Regions from separate parts of the Planococcus sp. 11815 genome, predicted to be linked through region 1. Evidence: riboswitches for the same ligand, from Rfam matches in the RefSeq annotation. Region 1 holds a riboswitch; the other holds the start of a gene.

Region 1 (4,202 bases):
AATGCCGGGCGTGCAATGGAACTACATTCCCTCTATTTCAGTGTCCTTTCCCGTTCCTTTTTCAATTATGGCTTGCTATAATGAATGCACATTAACGGAAGCGGGTTGAGACTATGGACAAACGGATGATGCACTGGCTGATGATTTTCCTGTCAGCGATGATCCTCGCGGCTTGCGGAGGGACAGATACAGAAGCACCGCCATCAGCTGAAACCGAGCAGGCGGATTCACCGGTTGATACGGCCGCTCAGGAAAAAGCGGTGATGATCGCGAATGCGAAGACGCATGTCTACACGATCTATACCGATTTCGAGCAAGGCTCCGGCTTTTTGTACAATGACCAAGGCGATATCTTGACGAATGCCCATGTGGTGCGCGATGCGACCTTTATTGCACTCGTCAATAGCGACGGCCAGGAGTTCGCAGGCAAAGTGATCGGCATATCGCTTGATGAAGATCTGGCGCTGGTCCGTGTCGAGGACCTCGCAGGAAAAGAGCCGCTCGAGCAGGAAATGGAACCGGTCGATATCGGAACGCCGGTCATCGCTATCGGCAGCCCGGAGAACGCAGCGAACACTGCGACCGAAGGGGAAATTACCGATACCGGCGTCGATTTTTCGGAAATGTTCGTCTATACGGATCTCTATGAAATGAATGCCTTGATCAAGCAAGGCTCGAGCGGCGGGCCGCTTTTGGATGCAAGCACCGGCAAAGTGCTCGGCATCAATTCGGTCATGCTCGAGGACAATCCCGAAATCGGCTACACGATCCCGCTGTACTTGAAAAAGGAAATGTTGGATAGCTGGGCGAATAATCCGGAACCGCTTCCCGAGTCGCAATTGGTCGAACCGTCCGTGAAGGATGCCTATTTTGATGAAGCGTTGCTGGAGAGTTTCATCGAAGCCTATTATGACTTGCTGCCGTATTCCATGAATGATGAGCAACTGAATTATTATTCTTCGTATTTAGTACCGGGAAGCCAGGCAGTTGAAGAAGTCGACAGTGTTATACAAGAGTATTCAACAGAGGGCCGCGTGTATGATTCGGTCGTGCCGGAAGTCACTTCCGTCGAGATTGAAGGCGATGCCGCATATGTGGAAGCAGGCGCTGTGTTCAATTACCATGAAGCAAACGGCGAGACCGGAACGATCGACCACCGCCGCCGTTACACTGTCGTGATTGATGAGTACGGGGATTATCAGATTGAATATGTGGAAGAACGATAAAGGGCCTTCAGTTATGGAGGTTCTTTTTTTTTTGTGAAGGAATTAAGTGTGGATGAGCTTACGTTGCAGGGGCATGCTTGCCGAGGGGCGGGCGTCGAGCCCTTATGGCTATGCCATATAGGTCTCGCCAGTCCCGCGCGATCCCTCCGGCGTCAGCCCCTTCCACTACAGCTCTATATTTGAAATGACAATGAATTACATAGCCCATTAAATTTCATATGCATAAAATGATGACTTCTAAGAAAATGGATTAAAACGGACGAAGTCAACAAAATGACTAACCTAATCACATATTTGGCAAACCCAATCTCTCGCATTATGCATTCCAAAAAAACCTTAATTTCAAAAAGTTTTGAATTCAAAAGCCAGTTATGGTATTCTATTGCCGACAATAAAAAATATCGCTATTCCACTAGGGGAGCCATGTTGGCTGAGACGGACAAGAGTTCGGACCCTTTGAACCTGATCTGGATTATACCAGCGTAGGGAAGTGGGCGAATTGTGAGCCTTTCTCCAATTTCTTCAGCTGACCTTTATCGCCGCTTCCTTACCTGGGAAGCGGTGTTTTATTTTGCCCAAAAAAGGAGAGAGCGACATGACATTTTGTAAAGAAGTCCGGTTGGAATGTGCAGATTTATGGGACGCCAGTTTTGAACACCCGTTTGTGAAAGGCATCGCGAAAGGCGATTTGCCGCTCGATGTTTTCAAGTTCTACGTTATGCAAGACGCCTATTACCTGACGCATTTTGCGAAAGTCCAGGCGATCGGTGCCACCAAAGCCAAAGACCTTAAGACGACGCAGTCATTTGCGCATCACGCAGAACAGACTTGCGCCGCGGAACTCGCGCTTCATGAATCGTTCATGGAATTGCTCGGGGTGACCGGGGAAGATTGGAGACTATTCGAACCGTCGCCGCACGCGTATGCTTACGTTTCGCATATGTACCGCTCCGCAGAAGGCGACTTGGCCGACGTACTCGCCGCACTGCTTCCGTGTTATTGGCTTTATTATGAAATCGGCGAACGTTTGAAGACGGCGACACCGGAAGAACCGATTTTCCAAAAATGGATCGGCACATACGGTTCCGAATGGTTCGGGGAACTCGTCAATGAACAGATCGAACGCATGGACCGATTGGCTGAAGGATTGCCGGAAGAGCGGCGCAACGAATTGAAAAAGCGCTTTATGAGAAGCAGTTATTATGAATGGCAGTTCTGGCAGCAAGCGTGGACGATGGAAACCTGGGAACTGCCCGTGAAAAAGGAGAGTGTCCGCCATGCTTAGGGAATTGCGCGCACGGAAGCCATTGATTCATTGCATCACCAATCACGTCGTCTCGAACTTCCAGGCAAACGGCTTGCTCGCGCTCGGCGTCTCGCCGGTCATGGGCGACGAACAACAGGAAGTCGCTGAACTCACAGGGCACACCGATGCCTTGTCGCTCAATATCGGCACAATCACGGAGCGCTCTTTCGAAAGCATGCTCATCGCGGGACGCGCCGCGATGAAAAAAGGCATCCCGATTGTGTTGGATCCGGTCGGTGCCGGAGCGACAGCTTATCGTTTGCAAGCCGTAAAACGATTGCTGACGGAACTCGATATCACGCTACTCCGCTGCAACGCAGGCGAACTCGCGGCCATTGCAGGAGAAGAGTGGCAAGCACGCGGCGTCGACGCAGGCGAAGGACAAGGCGATTTGGAAGCTATCGCTAAGCAAGTTGCTGATGAATACCAAACAATTGTCGCGGTGACAGGCACAAGCGATTTGGTGACGGATGGTGAACGGACCGAGCACATCACAGGCGGAGACCCGTTGATGGCGTCGGTCACCGGAATGGGTTGTTTGCTCAGTGCGGTACTTGCAGCATTTTTAACGGACGAAGAATCTACCCCGCTTGATGCGCTTGCATATGGTTTGCAGATTTATGCGAATGCAGGAAGCCGTGCATCGAAAATCGCCTTGAACCCGGGAACTTTCCAAATGGCCTTTTTGGACGAGCTATCGAAACGTCAGGAGGCGGCACTTTATGGACGCTAAAGCGCAAGTATTGACCATCGCCGGATCTGATTCAGGCGGTGGAGCGGGGATACAGGCGGATTTGAAAACCTTCCAGGAACTCGGCGCATTCGGCTGTTCTGCAGTAACGGCGGTGACTGCCCAAAACACGCAGGGCGTTCACGGTATTTACCCGATGGACCGGCAAGCGGTCAAAGAACAACTCGATGCGATTGGAACCGACTTCGATATCCGTGCGCTCAAGACCGGCATGCTGTTTGACGCGGGCATCATCGAAGAAACAGCGATAGGCATCAAACGCTACGGCTGGGACAGGCTCGTCATCGACCCTGTCATGATCGCAAAAGGCGGCGCTTCCTTGTTGCAGCAGGAAGCGGTCGAAGCAATTAAAACCTTGCTCGTCCCGCTCGCTGCCATCATCACCCCGAATATCCCGGAAGCGGAAGTGTTGAGCGGCATAGACATCACAGACGACGCCTCGCGCAGAAATGCGGCGGAAGCGATCTTATCGCTCGGAGCGGAAGCGGTGGTCATCAAAGGCGGCCATAGCAGTGACCCTGACGTTGCAGAAGACTTTTATCTAGATCAACAAGGTACGGTGATCTTGCTGCGTTCGGAGCGTCTTCAAACGGAACAGACGCATGGCACGGGCTGCACGTTTTCAGCGGCATTGACAGCTGAACTCGGCAAAGGCAAACCCGTGGAAGAAGCTTTGTTCACCGCCAAGGAGTTCATCCAGGCAGCACTCGCGTATCCGCTTAACATTGGGTATGGCCACGGCCCGACGCATCATGCGGCGTACAAAGAATCTATTGAAAAGGAAGTGGTTCATCTTGTTCGGGAATCCAGCGATTTATTTTCTAATGGGTACGACAAACGCAGGTACTAAAGAGCCGCTCGCCTTGCTTGAAGAAGCGCTTCAAGGCGGCATCACCCATTTCCAGCTGCGCGAAAAAGG
Region 2 (4,202 bases), 780 kb from region 1:
CCTTTTAATAGGTGTACGGCTCAAGCTTTTCTATTTGCACGAGCCAGCCCGCTATGGTTGTTTCAAGGATTTCATTACGGCTATAATAATATAAAGACATGCCCGACAAATTGTAGATAGGAGGCGCTCTCATGAATTACACAGAAACCGGCTGGAAACTGCAGAATAGTTATGCAGGCCTGCCGAAAACTTTATATGCCCCGATGGAGGCCAATCCGGTTTCATCGCCTGAACTCGTTATCGCAAACCGAGCATTGGCAAAATCACTTGGCCTGGACCCAGCACGGCTAGACAGCCCTGAATCACTGCAAATATTTGCAGGCAATCAATTTCCTGAAGGCAGCTTCCCGCTCGCCCAAGCCTATGCCGGCCATCAATTCGGCCAATTTACGATGCTCGGCGACGGCCGTGCCATCTTAATCGGTGAACAGCAAACACCGGATGGCGAGATTTTCGATGTCCAATTAAAAGGCGCCGGCATCACGCCTTTTTCCAGAAGCGGAGACGGCCGTGCGGCACTCGGGCCCATGCTGCGGGAATACATTATCAGCGAAAGCATGCATGCGCTCGGAATTCCAACGAGCAGAAGCCTTGCAGTTGTGTTGACAGGAGAAAAGATTCAGCGCTACTCTGCAGAACCTGGAGCGATCCTGACGCGGGTGGCCTCAAGCCATATCCGTGTCGGCACTTTTCAATTCGCAGCGAAATACCGTTCGACTGAAGATTTGAAAGCTTTGGCGGATTATACGATCAAACGGCATTTCCCAGAAATCTCCGGTCCAGACCGCTATATCGAATTATTCCGCCAGACAGCGCAGCGGCAAGCTTCACTCATCGCGAAATGGCAGCTCGCCGGTTTTGTCCACGGCGTCATGAATACGGACAATATGGCGATCAGCGGCGAAACGATCGACTATGGCCCGTGCGCTTTTCTGGACCGCTATGATGAATCCGCGGTCTTCAGCTCGATTGATGCTGGCGGCCGTTATGCTTATCGCAACCAGCCGCTCATCGGCGGATGGAATTTAGCGCGTTTTGCAGAGTCCCTGTTTCCTCTTTTAGATGAGATTCCGGAAAAACAGGCCTTGTCGTCTCTCCAAGGAGCGCTTGAGGAATACGTAAGTTCAGAAAAACGATTTTATTTAGCAGGCATGCGCGAAAAATTGGGCTTGTTTACCGAAGCGCCAGGAGACGAACAATTGATCGATGACTTGCTGGCATTGATGCAGGAAAAGCAAGCGGATTATACCAATACATTCCGTTTCTTGACTTTCGAAGCAGTGGAAGAGCCCCAACTGGCAAACGACCCGGCTTTTAAAGAGTGGCATAGCCGCTATAAAGCCCGTCAGCAGCAAGAAGGCCGCTCGGCACAAGAAATCCTGGAATTGATGAAAAGCCGGAATCCGGCCGTCATCCCGCGTAACCACCGCGTGGAAGCGGCACTGGAAGCGGCAGCGCAAGGCGATTATGAAGTGATGGAAAATCTTTTGGATATCCTTCGAAATCCATACTCCCATTCCGAAGAACAGCAGCCCTATACGGCCCCTCCACCGCCTTCGACGCCTCCATACCAGACCTATTGCGGAACATGAACCAAAAAATCCCCTGCCTTTTCATCGGCAGGGGATTTTCTCTATTGCGCTTGTCTGTTCGATCACTGTCCGTCTGTGACTTCAGTGACACTGACCATTTTCACTTCGTCCATCTTGAATTGGTAATACGTATCGTTGTCGCCGATAAATTCGCGGAAATCATCCGCATCCAGACCGCTGACCGCTTGTTTTGGGGTATCTGCTTCGACGGTGCTGACCGCTTCGACGCCTGCGCCGAAATGATAAACGACGCGGAATTTTTTTGTTGATGCCATAATAATTGGATTCCTCCTCAAATGCTTGTCTGCTTTAGGTTTACCCGATTTTTTAGGGAGTATTCACCTCAGCCATCACTTTCTCATTGTCGTTGAAAATAGGAGAACCCCTTTACTTGGAAAAGTATTTGGCTTAGACTTTAGCCATCGGGCAAACCCGACACTTAAAACCGCATACAGTTTTTCTGCACTGGGGGTGCATGTTTTGCTGAGATGAGAGCTTTCGCTCCGATCCCTTATGACTCGATCAGGTTAGGACCTGCGTGAGGAAGTGCGGTGACTTTCCGACATGACTACGAAGTAAGGTAAAGTGGCTGCATCTTCACGGATGCGGCTTTTTTGTGCATATTTTTAGGAGGGATTCTAAATGGAACCAACTTCATGCGGCAACAGCCCGATCGTCGGATTTCGCTTTTCCTTGCATCCGATGAGCGGAAATTTTATCAAGATCATCAAAAGCGCGTTAAAGGATACCGATACATCCCATGTGTGGATGCAAACCGATGATGTCTCCACCGTCATCCGGGGCAAACAACAGCATGTCTTCAATGTTGCGAAGGCGCTCACTCTTCATGCGGCGAAGACAAAGGAACATATCGCCCTGTCCGGCACCTTTTCAGCTGGATGTCCTGGAGATACCGCGGGCGATGTGTATTTGGAGACACCCGCTAAACCGGCAAACCAAGACCGTACCGAGCAATATGTTTCATCGCAATTCGCGCTTTACCCGATGAACAACCCCGACTATATGGATGTCATCTACCGCGAAGTGGAACGTGCCAAAGAGTTCGGCGTGTGGAACGATTCCATGCAATACGCTAGCGGCATTCACGGGGATATCCATGAGGTCTTTTCTTTTTATGAAACCTGCTTTTCGAGCGCACGCTCTGATCAATATCCCCATCTAGTGATGACCGTTTCCATGAGCATCAACAGTCCTTCACATAAAACGGGCGCTGAAAATTTTTCTTAAAGAATAAATTACCTTGTGACCCTAAATGTTGGTCATACAAAAACAACACCCCGCAGTTGGATCGTTCTCTGCTGGGAGTGTTGTTTTGGTTAACATAATAAGATTATCTTCAAACTGTTTTCAACTCTCGATTTTGCCGTAAGTGATTTCGTCTTCATCCTGTACATCAACGCCGTTTTTGACGTGGACAATGGTCCGCAAGATCAATTTGGCATTTACGTTTTCCAGCACCCACCGCTCATCTGGGACAATCTCGAATTGCTGCATGACGGTGTTCTTTGATTTCACGGCCCCCGCAAATTCCAAGCTCTGCTTGGCAACTGGCGTTTCATAAAAATCAAAATCGCTGTCTTCCCGGTAATCTTCCACTAAACGAATCACTTGCAGTTCGATATAATCGATTTCCTGATCGCCGCTTCCACCGTCTAAATAGACAGTCCCATTCAATGTTTCGCCTTCTTCAAGATGCGGCCTTTCCACTACAGTGTCCACTTTGATCGAACCGATGCCGATTGAAGATAAAAAGTCTTTGAATTTCATAAAAATCTATACCCCCAAAATTTGATAATTCTCCATACCACTTTTTCCTTGCCTTTAAACGGCACTCTTAAAGCTCAGTATAATCGTATTGTTTATCCAAGTCTGTCTCATAGCGGTTATAACGCCGTTTGAACAACTTGTACAAATGGCTGACGATGACCCGCAGCAACGCGTACATCGGGATCCCCAAAATGACTCCGACGACGCCAAACAAGGAGCCTGCCGTCAATAGGACGAAAATGATCGTGACAGGGTGGATGTACATCGTCTTGCCCATCACTTGCGGCGAGATCAAATTACCCTCCACCAGCTGCACAACGGTCCACACAATCGCCAGTTTCACGAGCATGAACGGCGAGGTAACAAGTGCAATGATCGCAGCGGGCGTAATTGCGATTGCTGGACCGATATAAGGAACGATACTGGTCACCATCGCCAAGGCGCCAAGCAGCAGCGCATAATCCATGCCGATGATCAAAAAGCCGATATAGACCATTACGCCGATGCAGAATGCCACGATGAGCTGGCCTTGAATATAGGCCCCCAATTGTTTGTCTGCATCCTTTAAAACTTCTCTTGTATCGTCGCGGAACCTCGGCGGCAACAGTTTCAGGAAATAGTCCGGAAGCTTATCGCCGTCTTTCAATAAATAGAACAGGATAAACGGAACGATGACAATCGACAAGATAACGCCCGTAATGGTTGAAATCCAGCTGGTGACGCGCGAAATGATGCCTGTCACTGTCGCTTGCAATGTATCCGCGATGCTGGTCGGCAAAGTGGCAATCAACGCTTCGATATTGAAGCTTGAATCCCGGTAAT

Evidence for each region. Region 1 has a riboswitch for thiamine pyrophosphate ahead of tenA (thiaminase II). Riboswitches for the same ligand answer to the same signal wherever they lie in the genome.
Region 2: it holds a riboswitch for thiamine pyrophosphate, as region 1 does, so the genes downstream of both, M1Q06_RS09070 (YkoF family thiamine/hydroxymethylpyrimidine-binding protein) here and tenA (thiaminase II) in region 1, are expected to answer to the same signal.

Annotation. Positions count from the first base shown of each region.
Region 1 is NZ_CP096991.1:2,558,241-2,562,442, reverse strand. Features, by position in the region: gene M1Q06_RS12995 (S1C family serine protease) at 114-1,226, shown strand; TPP riboswitch at 1,631-1,732, shown strand; gene tenA (thiaminase II) at 1,822-2,511, shown strand; gene thiM (hydroxyethylthiazole kinase) at 2,504-3,265, shown strand; gene thiD (bifunctional hydroxymethylpyrimidine kinase/phosphomethylpyrimidine kinase) at 3,255-4,133, shown strand; gene thiE (thiamine phosphate synthase) at 4,108-4,202, shown strand, end outside.
Region 2 is NZ_CP096991.1:1,777,209-1,781,410, forward strand. Features, by position in the region: gene M1Q06_RS09060 (protein adenylyltransferase SelO) at 132-1,592, shown strand; gene M1Q06_RS09065 (hypothetical protein) at 1,655-1,867, opposite strand; TPP riboswitch at 2,050-2,154, shown strand; gene M1Q06_RS09070 (YkoF family thiamine/hydroxymethylpyrimidine-binding protein) at 2,235-2,840, shown strand; gene M1Q06_RS09075 (sporulation protein) at 2,961-3,380, opposite strand; gene M1Q06_RS09080 (AI-2E family transporter) at 3,448-4,202, opposite strand, start outside.